One region of the Mycobacterium sp. E2462 genome, then DNA from elsewhere that is predicted to be linked to it. Evidence: predicted binding sites of a transcription regulator. Region 1 holds the regulator's gene; the other holds the start of a gene.

Region 1 (7,078 bases):
GTGAAGTGACCGCACCCCGGCTGGAATTCCGCACCATCCACGGCTACCGGCGGGCCTACCGGATCGCGGGTTCCGGGCCGGCGATCCTGTTGATCCACGGCATCGGCGACAACTCCACCACGTGGAACGCGGTGCAGGCCAAGCTCGCCCAGCGGTTCACGGTCATCGCGCCGGACCTGTTGGGCCACGGGAAGTCTGACAAGCCACGGGCCGACTACTCGGTGGCCGCCTACGCCAACGGAATGCGGGACCTGCTCAGCGTCCTGGACATCGAACGGGTGACCATCGTCGGTCATTCCCTGGGCGGCGGCGTGGCCATGCAATTCGCCTACCAGTTCCCGCATCTGGTGGAGCGGCTCATCCTGGTGGGCACCGGCGGGGTCACCAAGGACGTCAACGTCGTGTTCCGCTGGGCCTCGCTGCCGCTGGGCAGCGAAGCCTTGGCGCTGCTGCGCCTGCCCCTGGTGCTGCCGGCCGTACAGATCACGGGCCGCGTGCTCGGCATGGCGTTGGGCAGCACGGGCCTGGGCCGCGACCTGCCCAACGTCCTGCGGATCCTCGACGACCTGCCGGAGCCGACCGCCTCGGCGGCGTTCAGCCGCACCCTGCGGGCCGTGGTCGACTGGCGGGGCCAGATCGTGACCATGCTCGACCGGTGCTACCTCACCGAGGCCATCCCGGTGCAAATCGTCTGGGGCAGCAAAGATGTGGTGGTCCCCGTCCGGCACGCGTGGATGGCGCACGCCGCAATGCCGGGGTCGCGCCTGGAGATCTTCGAGGGCTCCGGCCACTTCCCCTTCCACGACGACCCGGCCCGCTTCCTCGATGTCGTCGAACGCTTCATCGACAGCACCCAACCGGGTGAATACGACCAGGCCGCCCTGCGCCAGTTGTTGCGCACCGGCGGCGGCGAAAAGGCCGTCACCGGCCCCGCTCCCACGCGCGTCGCGGTGTTGAGCGCGATGGGCTCCGACGAACGCAGCGCCACCTGACGCGCGCCACGTCGCGGGTCGTACAGTCGCGGCATGGCCATCGACGTGACGGTTTTGCGGGTCTTCACCGATTTCGAAGGTAACCACGGCAACCCGCTCGGCGTGGTCGACGCGCGCCAGGTCGAGCCCCGCGATCGGCAGCGGCTGGCGACCCGATTGGGTTTCAGCGAAACGATTTTCGTGGAGGTACCCGCCGCGGGCGCGACGACCGCGCACGCCGTGATCCACACGCCGCGAACCGAGCTGCCGTTCGCCGGGCACCCGACCGTGGGCGCCGCGTGGTGGCTGCGCGAGACCGGCGCACCGATCAACACGTTAAGCATCCCGGCCGGTGTGGTTCAGGTCAGCCACGGCGTGGGTGCGCGCGGTGACGGCACCGGGATCAGCGCCCGATCGGAATGGGCACCGGAATTCGCCCTGCACGAATTCGATTCTGCAACAGCCCTTTTCGACGCCGACCCGGCTGATTTCACCGACGACACCTCGCATTACCTGTGGACGTGGACCGACCGGGCCGCGGGCGCGGTACGCAGCCGCATGTTCGCCGCGAATCTCGGCGTGACCGAGGACGAGGCGACCGGCTCGGCGGCCATGCGGATCACCGACTACCTGAGCCGGGATCTTTTCATCACCCAAGGCAAGGGGTCGGTCATCGAAACCACCTGGAACGCCGAGGGCTGGGTGGGAGTCACCGGGCGGGTGGTCAATGACGGTGTGCGCCAAGTCAACTGACGCGCCGACCGTCGCTCAGCGCTGCCGGTGCAGCACCGCGGCGAGGTGGTCCTGCAGCGGTTGCCCGACCCCGCCCATCTGCACCGTGTAGGACAGCTCGTCGCCGGCGAGGCGCAGCGAACGGCCCACGGCGGTCACCTCTTTGGCCGTCGGCGACAGGCCAATGGTCGCGGTCGCCGTCGCGATGTCGATCACGTCGCCGGCGCGCGAATAGGTGCCGACCTCGATTTCGGTGATGCCGCTCGGGTGGGCCAGCACCCACTCGACGCGTCCGGGCCGCGGCACGCGAAGGTATCCGGTTTCGGCGTGCAGCGGCGTGCCGTCGGCGACCGCCCGGGTCTTCTGGCCGTAGGCCAAAAACGGTTTACCGACGTGGCCGAACACCACTTCTTCGTCGTAGTCGAAGGGCTCGATGGTCGGATACTTCCCCGACCCCCGACCGGCCCAGGCGCCCAGCAGCGGGGCGAGCTCCGCCAGATCGGGATGCAGTTCGACGGGCATGGGTCCTCAGCCTAGACCTCAGCCCGGCGTCGAGACCTTCCGATGTTCGCGCAGCGCCTGGATCTCGCGCTCGAAGTCGGCGGCGGACGAAAACGAGCGGTACACCGACGCGAACCGCAGGTAGGCCACCTCGTCGAGGTCACGCAGCGGACCGAGGATGGCCAGCCCGACCTCGTGACTGGGCACCTCGGGTGAACCCGCCGCACGCACGGTGTCCTCGACCTGCTGGGCCAGTAGGTTCAGCGCGTCGTCGTCGACCTGTCGGCCCTGGCACGCCCGGCGCACGCCACTGATCACCTTTTCCCTACTGAAGGGTTCGGTGACGCCGCTGCGCTTGACGACGGCCAGCACCGCGGATTCGACGGTGGTGAAACGGCGGCCGCACTCCGGGCAGGAGCGGCGGCGGCGGATGGCCTGCCCCTCGTCGGTCTCCCGCGAGTCGATCACTCGCGAGTCGGGGTGCCGGCAGAACGGACAATGCATGACCGCTCCTTTGATGTGCCGACGACCGGGGACCGCAGAGCTTCGAGCCTACCCGCGCCCTGACCTGCGCGGCGAATGGAGGCGTCGGGCGCGGGCGGGCGCGGCGCGGCGGGCAACGCGGGCGACGGGCATGGCCGGATTCAGCCGATGGGGGCGATCAGCGTCTGGCCGGCGACCAGGCTCGGCGAGTTCAAGTCGTTGAGTTCGCGGATCCGCTGGGCGACCTGACCGGTCGGCGCGTCGGGCGCCACCCGGTGGGCGACGTCTTGCAGGGACTCCCCCGCTTCGACCTTGACGACAGCGAGACGGTTGGGGACGTGGGCGGTTGCGGCGGTGGACTCGCCGTTTAGCGCTTGCCCGACGTTGGCGACCAGGCCCAGCCAGAGGGTGATCGCGCCGGCGCCGAGCGCCAGTCCGATGGTGGTCAGCCAGGTGACGGCGCGCTTGCGGTGCGGGGCGCGTGACATCGCGACCCCGGTTCCGTAGTACCGCGTCGCCTGGCCCGCGGGCCGCGACGGGCCGGGGCGGCGGGAGCGGGCCGCCACGCCGACGTGGCCGTAGCGAGGGTCGTGCACAGGCCCGTTGATCGGACGACGCGCGCTACTGGGGCGCTGCGAGACTGTGTGGACGATTGTCATCTTGCGTTCCTCCGGTCAACTGATCCTCGCTCGTGCGTTCGACAGTATCGCTCGTGTGTTCGATAACCGAACATTTGAGCGAAGCGTGTCGCACGCGAGCAAAACGCTAGACCACGCCACCGACAACCCGCTGTCGGTCGTTAGCACTGGCATGAGGCTCAAATACCCGATTGTCCGAAGAGTTACACATTTGTGATTACCGACTTCAGCGGCGTTTTGTTCCCGGAGGCCGCACTCCGACACGCTAGTCGAACACATGTTTGATTCTTGTCGGCGGTGCGGCTACATTCAGTGCCATGAGCGACAGCAACGACACCTCAGCGGCCGATCCCGCCGTTCGACTGCAGTCTGTGGACTCCTCGCTGACCGAGCGGCAGCGCACCATCCTCAACGTCATCCGCACCTCGGTCACCACCCGCGGCTACCCGCCCAGCATCCGGGAGATCGGGGACGCCGTCGGCCTCACCTCGACCTCGTCGGTCGCCCACCAGCTGCGCACCCTGGAACGTAAGGGTTATCTGCGACGCGACCCCAACCGGCCCCGCGCGGTAGACGTCCGCGGCGCCGACGAGGACGTGGTGGCGCCCGCGACCGAGGTCGCCGGGTCGGACGCGCTGCCCGAACCCACCTTCGTGCCGGTGCTCGGTCGCATCGCCGCGGGCGGGCCGATCCTCGCCGAGGAGGCCGTCGAGGACGTCTTCCCGTTGCCGCGTGAACTGGTCGGCGAGGGCACCCTGTTCCTGCTGAAGGTGGTTGGCGACTCGATGGTGGAGGCCGCGATCTGCGACGGCGACTGGGTGGTGGTGCGCCAGCAGAACGTGGCCGACAACGGCGACATCGTCGCGGCGATGCTCGACGGTGAAGCCACCGTCAAGACGTTCAAGCGGGCCGGCGGCCAGGTGTGGCTCATGCCGCACAACCCCGCGTTCGACCCGATCCCGGGCAACGACGCGACCGTGCTCGGCAAGGTCGTGACGGTCATCCGCAAGGTTTGATGCCGCGGGTCAGTCCGCGCGGGTGAATCCGTTCGCCTCGGCGACTTCCTCGCTGGCCAACCAGATCTCGGCGAGCGTGTCCTGGTACAGGTCGCTGCCTGGCGTGTAGTACAGCCCGAAGCGGGCGCTCGCCTTGATCGGGTATCCGTCGGGCACCTGGTACGGGTCGTCCAGGGGCAGGTGAATGGTCGGCCGGCCGCTCGCCGCGGGCCGGCTTCCGTTCACGTCGTCGTCGGTGTCGGCGGCCGCGTGCCGCCCCGCCCGGCGCGCTCCGCCGGAGGCCGCGGCCGCACCGGCTGCCACGGCCTCCGGCGGGGCGCCGCCGTGCGACGAACCTTGGTCCGCGGATGCGGCCGGCCCGTCCGCATAGTCGGCGTCGTGCGGCGCGCTGGGTTCGGCCGCGTCGAGGTACTCCCCCGGTTCGCCGACGGCATCCTCCGGCACCACGTCGGCGTACTCGTCGCCGTACTGGTCGGCATACTCGTCGCCGTGCTGGTCGGAGTGGTCGTCGGGCTCGCGCGCCTCGTCGGGATAGCCGGCCTCGTCAAAGGGGTCCTCGGCGTACCCGGCCTGGTCGTAATCGGCCTGGCCGTAGCCCTCGTCGTAACCGGCCTGCGCCAGCATCGCTTCGGACGGGACCGGGAAGTGGTCGGTGTCGACGGCGTCGGGATCCTCGTCGTCGCGCCCGTAGTCGTCGTCACCGAACCCGCCGCGCCGCCAACCGACCCGCGCGGGCTCCGCGTCCTGCGGCGCGCCGAGCGCGTAGTGCTCGTCGGGGGCGTCCTCGGGCCCCCAGTGCGGGTCGGCGCCGTCGTACCCTGGCGCGTACCCGGCCCCGACCGGGGCGGCGCGGCGCCGGCGCCGCCATCCGACCGCCAGCACCGCCGACACCACCAACAGGACGAGCACCGGCACCCCGGCCAGCAGCCACCACCAGTTCCACTCGGCCTTCTTGGCGCTGGGCGGCAGGACCGACCCGCTCGGCTGGTTCTGACCGGAGATCTGCAGCCCGGACAACAGCGGCGCCAGGTTGGCCGGTTCCGTGCTGAAAGTGTTCTTCGCCCGGTTCCAGGACACCTTGCCGCCCGAGAACTGTTGGGTGATCACGTCGCCGTCGACGGTCTGGTCGGCGACGGGCGCGCCCAGTTTTCCGGTCGGGCCGCGCAGCTTGTCCCAGGCCGCCTTCATCGCGCCGCGCACGACGAACGCGCCGTGGTCGGAGGTCCAGAAGATCACCGGCTTGTCGGCGGCCGAGAAGGTGGCGATCCGGCTGGACGGCGGCAGGCCGCCGTCGGACTCGTTGGCGACGGGGAACCCGAGCCCGCTGCCCGCCGGGCCGCCCAGCTGCTCGTACTTGCCCAGGATGTCGTTCTCGATGGCGTTGGCACCGGTGGCGGCGTTGAAGAAGACCTTGCCGCCGGCGAAGTTCTGGACGATGCCATCGCCGCCGACGGGGTACTGGGCGCCCTGCTTGGCGCCCAACGGGCCGCCCGCCCCGCCGGCCGCGCGCCACGCCATGTTGATCGCCACGGTCGGGTCGATGGCGACCTGCAGGCCCTTCAACTGGTCGGCCAAGGCGGGCGGATCGGTGGTGAACTGCTTGGTCTCGCGGTTCCAGGACACCTGGCCACCGGAGAACTTCTGCGACGACACCTCGCCGCTGTAGGTCTCGTCACCGACCGGGACGCCCAGCACACCGCCGGAGCTGCCGAGCTTGTCCCAGGCCGAGTTGATCGCTCCGCGCACCACGAACGCGCCGTGCTCGGGCGTCCAATAGATCACCGGCTTGTCGCTGGCGGAAAAGGTGCTCACCCGGCTGTCGGGCCCGGCCAGGCCGGGCACCTCGTTGATGGCGGGGAATCCCAGGTCGCTGCTGACGGGGCCGCCGAGCGACTCGTACTTGTCCAGGATCGGCCCGTACATGAACTTGGCGCCGGTCGCGGGGGTGAAGAACATCTTGCCGCCGTCGAAGTCACAGGCGAAGCCGTCGGCCACCGGGTACACGTCGCCCTTGCGGGCGCCCAGCGGGGATCCGTCACCGCCGGCCTTGTCCCAGGCGGCCATGATCGCGGCCTCGGCGTCGCCGATGGGGCTCGCCCCGGCGGCCGGCGCAAGCAATACGGCGGCGAGCGCTGCGGTCGTCAAGCTGACGCACACACTCCCGATCAGCCTGCGCATGTGACCCCTCTGCCCAACACCTAGCCTCCCAGCCGACGGACGCCCCTATCTGCGACGATGCCGTACTTCCGTCCGGCGCGCGGGCCGTGCTCGTGCCAGGTAGCTACCCCCTGACGATCCGCGTATATCACCGGGCTCGCATAACTTTGCTCCAGCGAAGAAGAAATGCGAAGTCAAATGACGAATTTTATAAGAATGGAGACCCCGCCGATGTCGAAATGATGCGCACCGATCGCCGAATCGCAGCCAAATACGGTCCCGTTCGTGCTGCGGCGGCGTTATCGTGGCGCCCGACGCCGCAGGTCCTCAACCGCCGAACGGGCGGCCCGCGACAGCGCGGGTGACACGGGCCCGCCACAGCACAACGCGCCGCGGCGGCGGCCGATGCCGTTGTCCGGCAGCGGTTCTACCGGTCGCCCGGGTCAGGCCCCGAGGCTGCGACCGATGATCTCCTTCATGATCTCGGTGGTGCCGCCATAGATGGTCTGCACCCGGGCGTCGAGATAGGCACGCGCAACGGGGTATTCGCGCATGTAGCCGTAGCCGCCGTGCAGTTGCA
Region 2 (7,078 bases), on a different contig from region 1:
TTCCCCGCGATCGCGCTGTGCCAACGCTTCGCCGCCGCCGGCGACGAGCCGACGCTGTTCACCGGCGAGGAATGGCTCGACACCGCCCGCGCCGCCGGGTTCTCCGCCGTCCCGCTCGACGGGCTCGCGGCCATCGACGACGACGTGGACGCCGGGGCACGGATCCACCGCCGCGCGGCGCGGATGGCGGTGCTCAACGCGCCGGCGCTGACGGAGCTGGCCCCCGACCTGGTGGTGTCCGACGTCATCACCGCGGCGGGCGGCATGGCCGCCGAGCTGCTGGGCATCCCGTGGATCGAGCTGGACCCGCACCCGCTGTACCTGCCGTCGCGGGGGCTGCCGCCGATCGGCAGCGGCCTGGCGCCCGGCACCGGTGTCGGCGGCCGGATCCGCGACGCCGCCATGCGCGCGCTGACGGCCCGGTCCTGGCGCGCCGGGCTGCGGCAGCGCGCGGCCGCCCGGGTCGAGATCGGGCTGCCGGCCGCGGACCCCGGGCCGTTGCGGCGGCTGATCGCCACGTTGCCGGCGCTGGAAGTGCCCCGGCCCGACTGGCCGGCCGAGGCCGTGGTGGTGGGTCCGCTGCACTTCGAGCCGACCGACCGGGTGCTCGAGATCCCCCCGGGGGACGGGCCCGTGCTGGTCGTTGCGCCGTCGACCGCGGCGACCGGCGCCGCCGGGATGGCCGAGCTCGCGCTGGAGCGGCTGGTGCCGGGCGAGACGCTGCCGCCGGGCGCGCGGCTGGTCGTCTCGCGTCTCGGCGGGGCGGACCTGGCGGCACCGCCCTGGGCGGTCGTCGGGCTCGGCAGCCAGGCCGAGCTGCTGACCCACGCCGACCTGGTGATCTGCGGTGGTGGCCACGGCATGCTCGCCAAGACGCTGCTGGCCGGGGTGCCGCTGGTGGTGGTGCCCGGCGGCGGCGATCAGTGGGAGCTGGCCAACCGGGTGGTGCGGCAGGGCAGCGCCCGGCTGGTGCGGCCGCTGGGCGGCGACGCGCTGGTCGCCGCGGTCGCCGAGGTGCTGGCGTCGCCGGGCTATCGTCAAGCGGCGCGGCGAGCCGCCGCCACCGCGTCCGACGTCGCCGATCCCGTCCAGGTGTGCCGCGAAGCGCTGGCCGTGGCGCAGTGAGGTGGGGCATGCTGGTCGCAACCGGCGGGGAGGAGGTGTGCCGATGAGGACGGCCACGAGGGTCACCAGCTGTGTCGCCACCGCTGGGCTGCTGGCCACCGCGCTGTGGGGTGCGGAAGCGGCCCACGCCGACAACGCCGACGAGCAGCAGGCCTGCCAGTTGATGGACGACCCGAGCGCCGCCCAGCAGGGTTACGCGCCCGCCGAGTACACGTTCATGGTGTTGCGCGGTCGCATGTCGGCGCAACGGGCGCGCGACGTCATGTCACTGGCCGCCCAGGAGGTCTGCCCCAACCACATCATCGATCTGCCGGCGAGCTGGCGCTAAGCCGCGGCACGGTGTCCGGCGGTCGCCGGCTGGGTATCTTGGCTGGCGTGCGGCTAACGGAGTTCAACGAGCGGGTCGTGTTGCGATTCGGCGCCGCGTACGGTTCGTCGGTGCTGGTCGATCACGTGCTGAGCGGATTCGACGGGCGCACCGCCGCCCAGGCGATCGAGGCCGGTGTCGAGCCGCGCGAGGTGTGGCGGGCGTTGTGCGCGGATTTCGACGTCCCGCGCGAGCAGTGGTGAGCGCCGCGGCTCACTCGTAGGGCGGGTAGGGCTGGTGCCGCAGCAGTCCGGCCAGGTGGACGGCGTTGCGGGCCGCCGTCCCGGTCACCCCGGCCACCGCCTCGGGGACCTCGTCGAGGTCGTTGAAGTTGGTGCCCTGCATGGCTTCGCCGTTCCAGTAGGTGCAGCCCTGTGCGGCGATGGAGAACCCGATGTCGTTGAGCGCCTGGAACAGGTCGGCGACGATCTTGTGGGCGCCGTCCTCGTTGCCCACGACCGCCGCCACCGCGACCTTTCCGACCATGACGGGCCGCCCGGCGTTGTCCTTGTCGGACAGCTCGGCGTCGAGCCGCTCCAGGACGCGCTGCGCGACGCTGGACATGTGGCCGACCCAGGTCGGTGTCGACAGGACGAGAATGTCGGCGCGCTTGATCCTGTCCAGCAGCGCGGGCCACTCGTCGCCCGGCCCCATGTCGGCCTCGGTGCCCGGCAGTAACGCCAGGTCGACGCACCGCTGCTTGGCTCCCTCGACCCCGGCCTTGCCGAGCTCGGCCAGCAGCTGGTCGGCGATCAGGTCGCTGCTGGAGGGGGTGGGGCTCTTCTTCAGCGAACAGGTCAGCGCGAGGGCGCGCAGGGACGGCGCGGTGGCGGAGGTCGCGGGGGAGGTCATGGCGGGCGCGTACCCGGACGACGGGTGAGCAAACGGGCGGCGCGCCCGCTACCGGCGGCCCGGCGGCCGGTCGAACACGCAGTCACCGCACACCGACTGCCCGGGCAGCCGGTAGAACAGGCAGCAGCTGCGTCGCCGGAAGCCCAGGTGGGCGCCGGTGCTGACGCCGGACCCCGCCAGGATCCCGGTGCCCAGCAGGTCGCCGGTCGTCGCGGCGATCCGGCGGCGCAGGTCGGGTCGCGCCGCGCACAGGGCGCGGGCGGCGCCGAACAGCGCCGACGCCACATTGCCGGCCAGCAGCGCCGGGGCCAATTTGACGCGCAGGCCGGCGGCGAGCGGGTGCAGGTGGCGCTCGACGACGGCGCGGTACAGCTCGCCGGCGGGGTCGTCGCCGACGGGATCCCCGACGGGTTCGGGCAGCCGCAGCCGCGCCCCGTCGGCCGCGCGCTGCAGCTCGTCGAGGCGGGGCAGGACGCGGTGCGCGAGCGCGCACGCCAGCACCGGTGACCACAGCCGGCTGGCGTGGGCGAGGTGGACCAGCGAGGCCCCGATCCGCAGATCGGGGGTGCCGTAATACCTGGCGGTGGCGTCGACGAGGTCCGCGTAGCCGTCGGCGTAGCACCGCCACACCGGGCGCCAGGCCTGCGCGCCCGACCCCTGGTCCGGGCCCACGGTGAGCGCGAAAAAGCCGCCATAGGAGGCTATTTCGGCGAGCTGGGCAGAGATGTCCATCGACGCGCCGCCCTTCTCGCTCCGGCCGATCCGGCGCCCGATGTTGCCACACCCGCGACGCGCCCGGCGTGTCACACTTGGATCGAACACCTGTTCGGCTACTGTGGGGATCGTTCGCCAGAGTCAACTTGTCGGTGGCCTTCTCTAGTGTCACCGCCAACCGACCGATACCGGTCAGACGAACACACTGGACTATAGGAGAGGCATCATGGCGCAAGCCCCCGATCGCGAGAAGGCTCTCGAACTGGCGATGGCCCAGATCGAGAAAAGCTATGGCAAAGGCTCGGTGATGCGGCTCGGCGACGAGATGCGCCAGCCGATCTCGGTCATCCCGACCGGTTCCATCGCCCTGGACGTGGCGCTGGGCATCGGCGGCCTGCCGCGCGGGCGGGTCGTGGAGATCTACGGCCCGGAGTCGTCGGGTAAGACCACCGTCGCGCTGCACGCGGTGGCCAACGCTCAGGCCGCCGGCGGTGTGGCGGCGTTCATCGACGCCGAGCACGCCCTGGACCCCGACTACGCCAAGAAGCTGGGCGTGGACACCGATTCCCTGCTGGTCAGCCAGCCCGATACGGGGGAGCAGGCCCTCGAGATCGCCGACATGCTGATCCGTTCCGGCGCGCTGGACATCCTGGTCATCGACTCGGTGGCGGCCCTGGTGCCGCGCGCGGAACTCGAGGGCGAGATGGGGGACAGCCACGTCGGCCTGCAGGCCCGGCTGATGAGCCAGGCGCTGCGGAAAATGACTGGCGCGCTGAACAATTCGGGCACCACGGCGATCTTCATCAACCAGCTGCGGGAGAAGATCGGGGTCATGTTCGGCAGCCCGGAAACCACCACGGGTGGAAAGGCCTTGAAGTTCTACGCGTCGGTGCGCATGGACGTGCGCCGGATCGAGACGCTCAAGGACGGCACCAACGCGGTCGGTAACCGCACCCGGGTGAAGATCGTCAAGAACAAGGTGTCGCCGCCGTTCAAGCAGGCCGAGTTCGACATCCTCTACGGCCGCGGCATCAGCCGCGAGGGGTCGCTGATCGACATGGGCGTGGAGCAGGGCTTCATCCGCAAGTCCGGTTCCTGGTTCACCTACGAGGGCGAACAGCTCGGCCAGGGCAAGGAGAACGCCCGCAACTTCCTGATGGAAAACGACGACGTGGCCAACGAGATCGAGAAGAAGATCAAGGAAAAGCTCGGCATTGGCGCGGTCGTGACCGATGACTTGTCCGATGACAGCGTCCTGCCCGCCCCCGTCGATTTCTGAGCCCTCCCGCGAGGAGCAGGCGCGGTCTCTGTGCCTGCGCCTGCTCACCGCGCGGGCGCGCACCCGGGCCGAACTACGCGGCCACCTGGACAAACGGGGCTATCCCGCCCAGGTCAGCGACGCGGTGCTCGACCGGCTGGCCGCCGTCGGCCTCGTCGACGATGCCGACTTCGCCGAGCAGTGGGTGCGGTCGCGCCGGGTCAACGCGGGCCGCAGCAAGCGCGCGTTGGCCGCCGAGCTGCGCACCAAGGGCGTGGACAAGGACGTGATCACCGCGGCGCTGGCCGGGATCGACGCCGGCGCCGAACGCGACCAGGCCGAACAACTCGTGCGGTCCAAGCTGCGCCGGGAAACGCTGGCCGGCGACGGTGACGGTGACGGTGACGGTGACGGCAGAGCCGACGGCGACGCGCGGCTGACCCGCCGGCTGGTGGCGATGCTGGGCCGCCGCGGCTACGGCCAGAGCCTGGCGTGCGAGGTGGTGTTCGCCGAGTTGGCCGCCGAACGGGAGCGCCGGCGGGTCTGAGCGGGCCGGGTGGGACGAGCCGGGCGTCCGGCCACCGCCGTACCATGGCTCCGTGACTTCCATGGTGATGCAAGGCGACCCCGCCCAGGCGGCGGTGCCGGAGCGCACCTACCAGGTCCGCACCTACGGCTGCCAGATGAACGTCCACGACTCCGAGCGGTTGGCCGGACTGCTGGAGGCGGCCGGGTACCGGCGCGCCGCCGAGGACGCCGACGCCGACGTGGTGGTGTTCAACACCTGCGCCGTGCGGGAAAACGCCGACAACAAGCTGTACGGCAACCTCAGCCACCTGGCGCCGCGCAAGCGGGGCAACCCCGAGATGCAGATCGCGGTGGGCGGTTGCCTGGCTCAGAAGGACCGCGACGCGCTGCTGCGCAAGGCGCCCTGGGTCGACGTCGTCTTCGGCACGCACAACATCGGCTCGCTGCCGACGCTGCTCGAGCGGGCCCGGCACAACCGGGTTGCGCAGGTGGAGATCGCCGAAGCGCTCCAGCAATTCCCCTCATCACTGCCCAGCGCCCGCGAATCCGCTTACGCCGCTTGGGTTTCCATCTCCGTCGGGTGTAACAACACGTGCACCTTCTGCATCGTGCCGTCGCTGCGCGGCAAAGAGGTGGATCGCAACCCGGCCGACATTCTGGCCGAGGTGCGGTCGCTGGTGGCCGACGGCGTGCTCGAGGTCACGCTGCTGGGCCAGAACGTCAACGCCTACGGGGTGTCCTTCGCCGACCCGGCGCAGCCTCGCGATCGCGGCGCGTTTGCGCGGCTGTTGCGGGCCTGCGGCGAGGTCGACGGGCTCGAGCGCGTGCGCTTCACCTCGCCGCACCCGGCCGAATTCACCGACGACGTCATCGACGCCATGGCGACGACGCCCAACGTCTGCCCCGCCCTGCACATGCCGCTGCAATCCGGCTCCGACCGGATGCTGCGCGCGATGCGCCGCTCGTACCGGGCCGACCGGTACCTAAGCATCATCGACCGCGTGCGCGCCGCCATGCCGCACGCCGCGATCACCACGGACCTGATCGTCGGGTTTCCCGGCGAGACGGAAGAGGACTTCGCCGCCACCCTCGACGTCGTGCGGCAGGCCCGCTTCGCTGCCGCGTTCACCTTCCAGTACTCCAAGCGGCCCGGCACCCCGGCCGCGGAACTTGACGGGCAGCTGCCCAAAGCCGTTGTGCAGGAACGCTACGAGCGGTTGATCGAACTGCAGGAGGCCATCTCCTGGGAGGGCAACCAGGCCCTGATCGGTGACACCGTCGGGGTTTTGGTCGCCGCGGGGGAGGGCCGCAAGGACAGCCACACCGCCCGGATGACGGGACGCGCCCGCGACGGTCGGCTGGTGCACTTCTCCGTCGACGGGGCGCGCGACGTCCGCCCGGGGGACGTCGTCACCACCGCGATCACCCAGGCCGCGCCGCACCACCTCATCGCCGACGCCGGCGTCCTGAGCCACCGGCGCACCCGCGCCGGCGACGCGGCCGCCGCGGGCCGGCGTCCGGTCGGCATCGGCCTCGGCATGCCCGCCGTCGGGCCGCCCACCGGCCCGCCCGAACCCCTTGGATGCGCCAGATGACGAAGAAGACCGACAAGCACGACCCGCGGCTCGACGCGCTGCGGACCGAGATCGAGGCCGCCGAACGCCGGGTGGCGCGCGGAATCGACCCGGGCACCAGGGGTTTCGTCGTGTCGATCCTGGTATTCGTGTTGCTGGGGTCGTTCATCCTGCCGCACACCGGCGCGGTGCGCGGCTGGGACGTGCTATTCAGCAGCCACGGCGCGGGTGCGGCCGCGGTGGCCCTGCCGTCGCGGGTGTTCGCCTGGCTGGCGCTGGTGTTCGGCGTCGGGTTCTCGATGCTCGCGTTGGTGACGCGGCGCTGGGCGCTGGCCTGGGTGGCCTTGGCGGGATCGGCGCTCGCCGACGCCGCGGGCCTGCTCGCGATCTGGTCGCGCCAGACAGTCGCGGCGGGACATCCCGGCCCGGGATGGGGCCTGATCGTCGCGTGGGTCACGGTGATCCTGCTCAGCTACCAGTGGGCCCGCGTGGTCTGGTCGCGCACCATCGTCCAGCTCGCCGCCGAACAGGAGCGCCGCCGGCTGACCGCGCAGCGCCAGGCCACCACGCTGCTCGACGAGCTCGACGACACGGCCCACCCGGACGGCGGCACGCCGGCGAGTTAGGACCGGCGCGTCAGCGCCGCCGCGGCGGCCTGCG

Evidence for each region. Region 1 encodes LexA, which represses DNA repair genes until DNA is damaged. Its sites were predicted from a motif close to CGAACANNTGTTCG; they were not measured.
Region 2: recA (recombinase RecA) is a predicted target of LexA. The motif match lies at 3,160-3,173, and genes of this name have one in related genera.

Annotation. Positions count from the first base shown of each region.
Region 1 covers NZ_LZKC01000355.1:7,383-14,460, reverse strand. The annotation lists gene A5714_RS18575 (alpha/beta fold hydrolase) at 1-992, shown strand, start outside; gene A5714_RS18570 (PhzF family phenazine biosynthesis protein) at 1,026-1,724, shown strand; gene A5714_RS18565 (peroxynitrite isomerase) at 1,740-2,225, opposite strand; gene nrdR (transcriptional regulator NrdR) at 2,244-2,708, opposite strand; gene A5714_RS18555 (LysM peptidoglycan-binding domain-containing protein) at 2,849-3,346, opposite strand; gene lexA (transcriptional repressor LexA) at 3,643-4,341, shown strand; gene A5714_RS18545 (LGFP repeat-containing protein) at 4,351-6,519, opposite strand; gene A5714_RS18540 (acyl-CoA dehydrogenase family protein) at 6,942-7,078, opposite strand, start outside.
Region 2 covers NZ_LZKC01000477.1:576-7,653, reverse strand. The annotation lists gene A5714_RS24480 (glycosyltransferase) at 1-1,125, shown strand, start outside; gene A5714_RS24475 (hypothetical protein) at 1,169-1,453, shown strand; gene A5714_RS24470 (DUF3046 domain-containing protein) at 1,489-1,695, shown strand; gene A5714_RS24465 (flavodoxin family protein) at 1,706-2,344, opposite strand; gene A5714_RS24460 ((2Fe-2S)-binding protein) at 2,393-3,076, opposite strand; gene recA (recombinase RecA) at 3,285-4,337, shown strand; gene recX (recombination regulator RecX) at 4,303-4,863, shown strand; gene miaB (tRNA (N6-isopentenyl adenosine(37)-C2)-methylthiotransferase MiaB) at 4,925-6,439, shown strand; gene A5714_RS24440 (hypothetical protein) at 6,436-7,044, shown strand; partial or broken gene A5714_RS24435 (DUF349 domain-containing protein) at 7,041-7,078, opposite strand, start outside.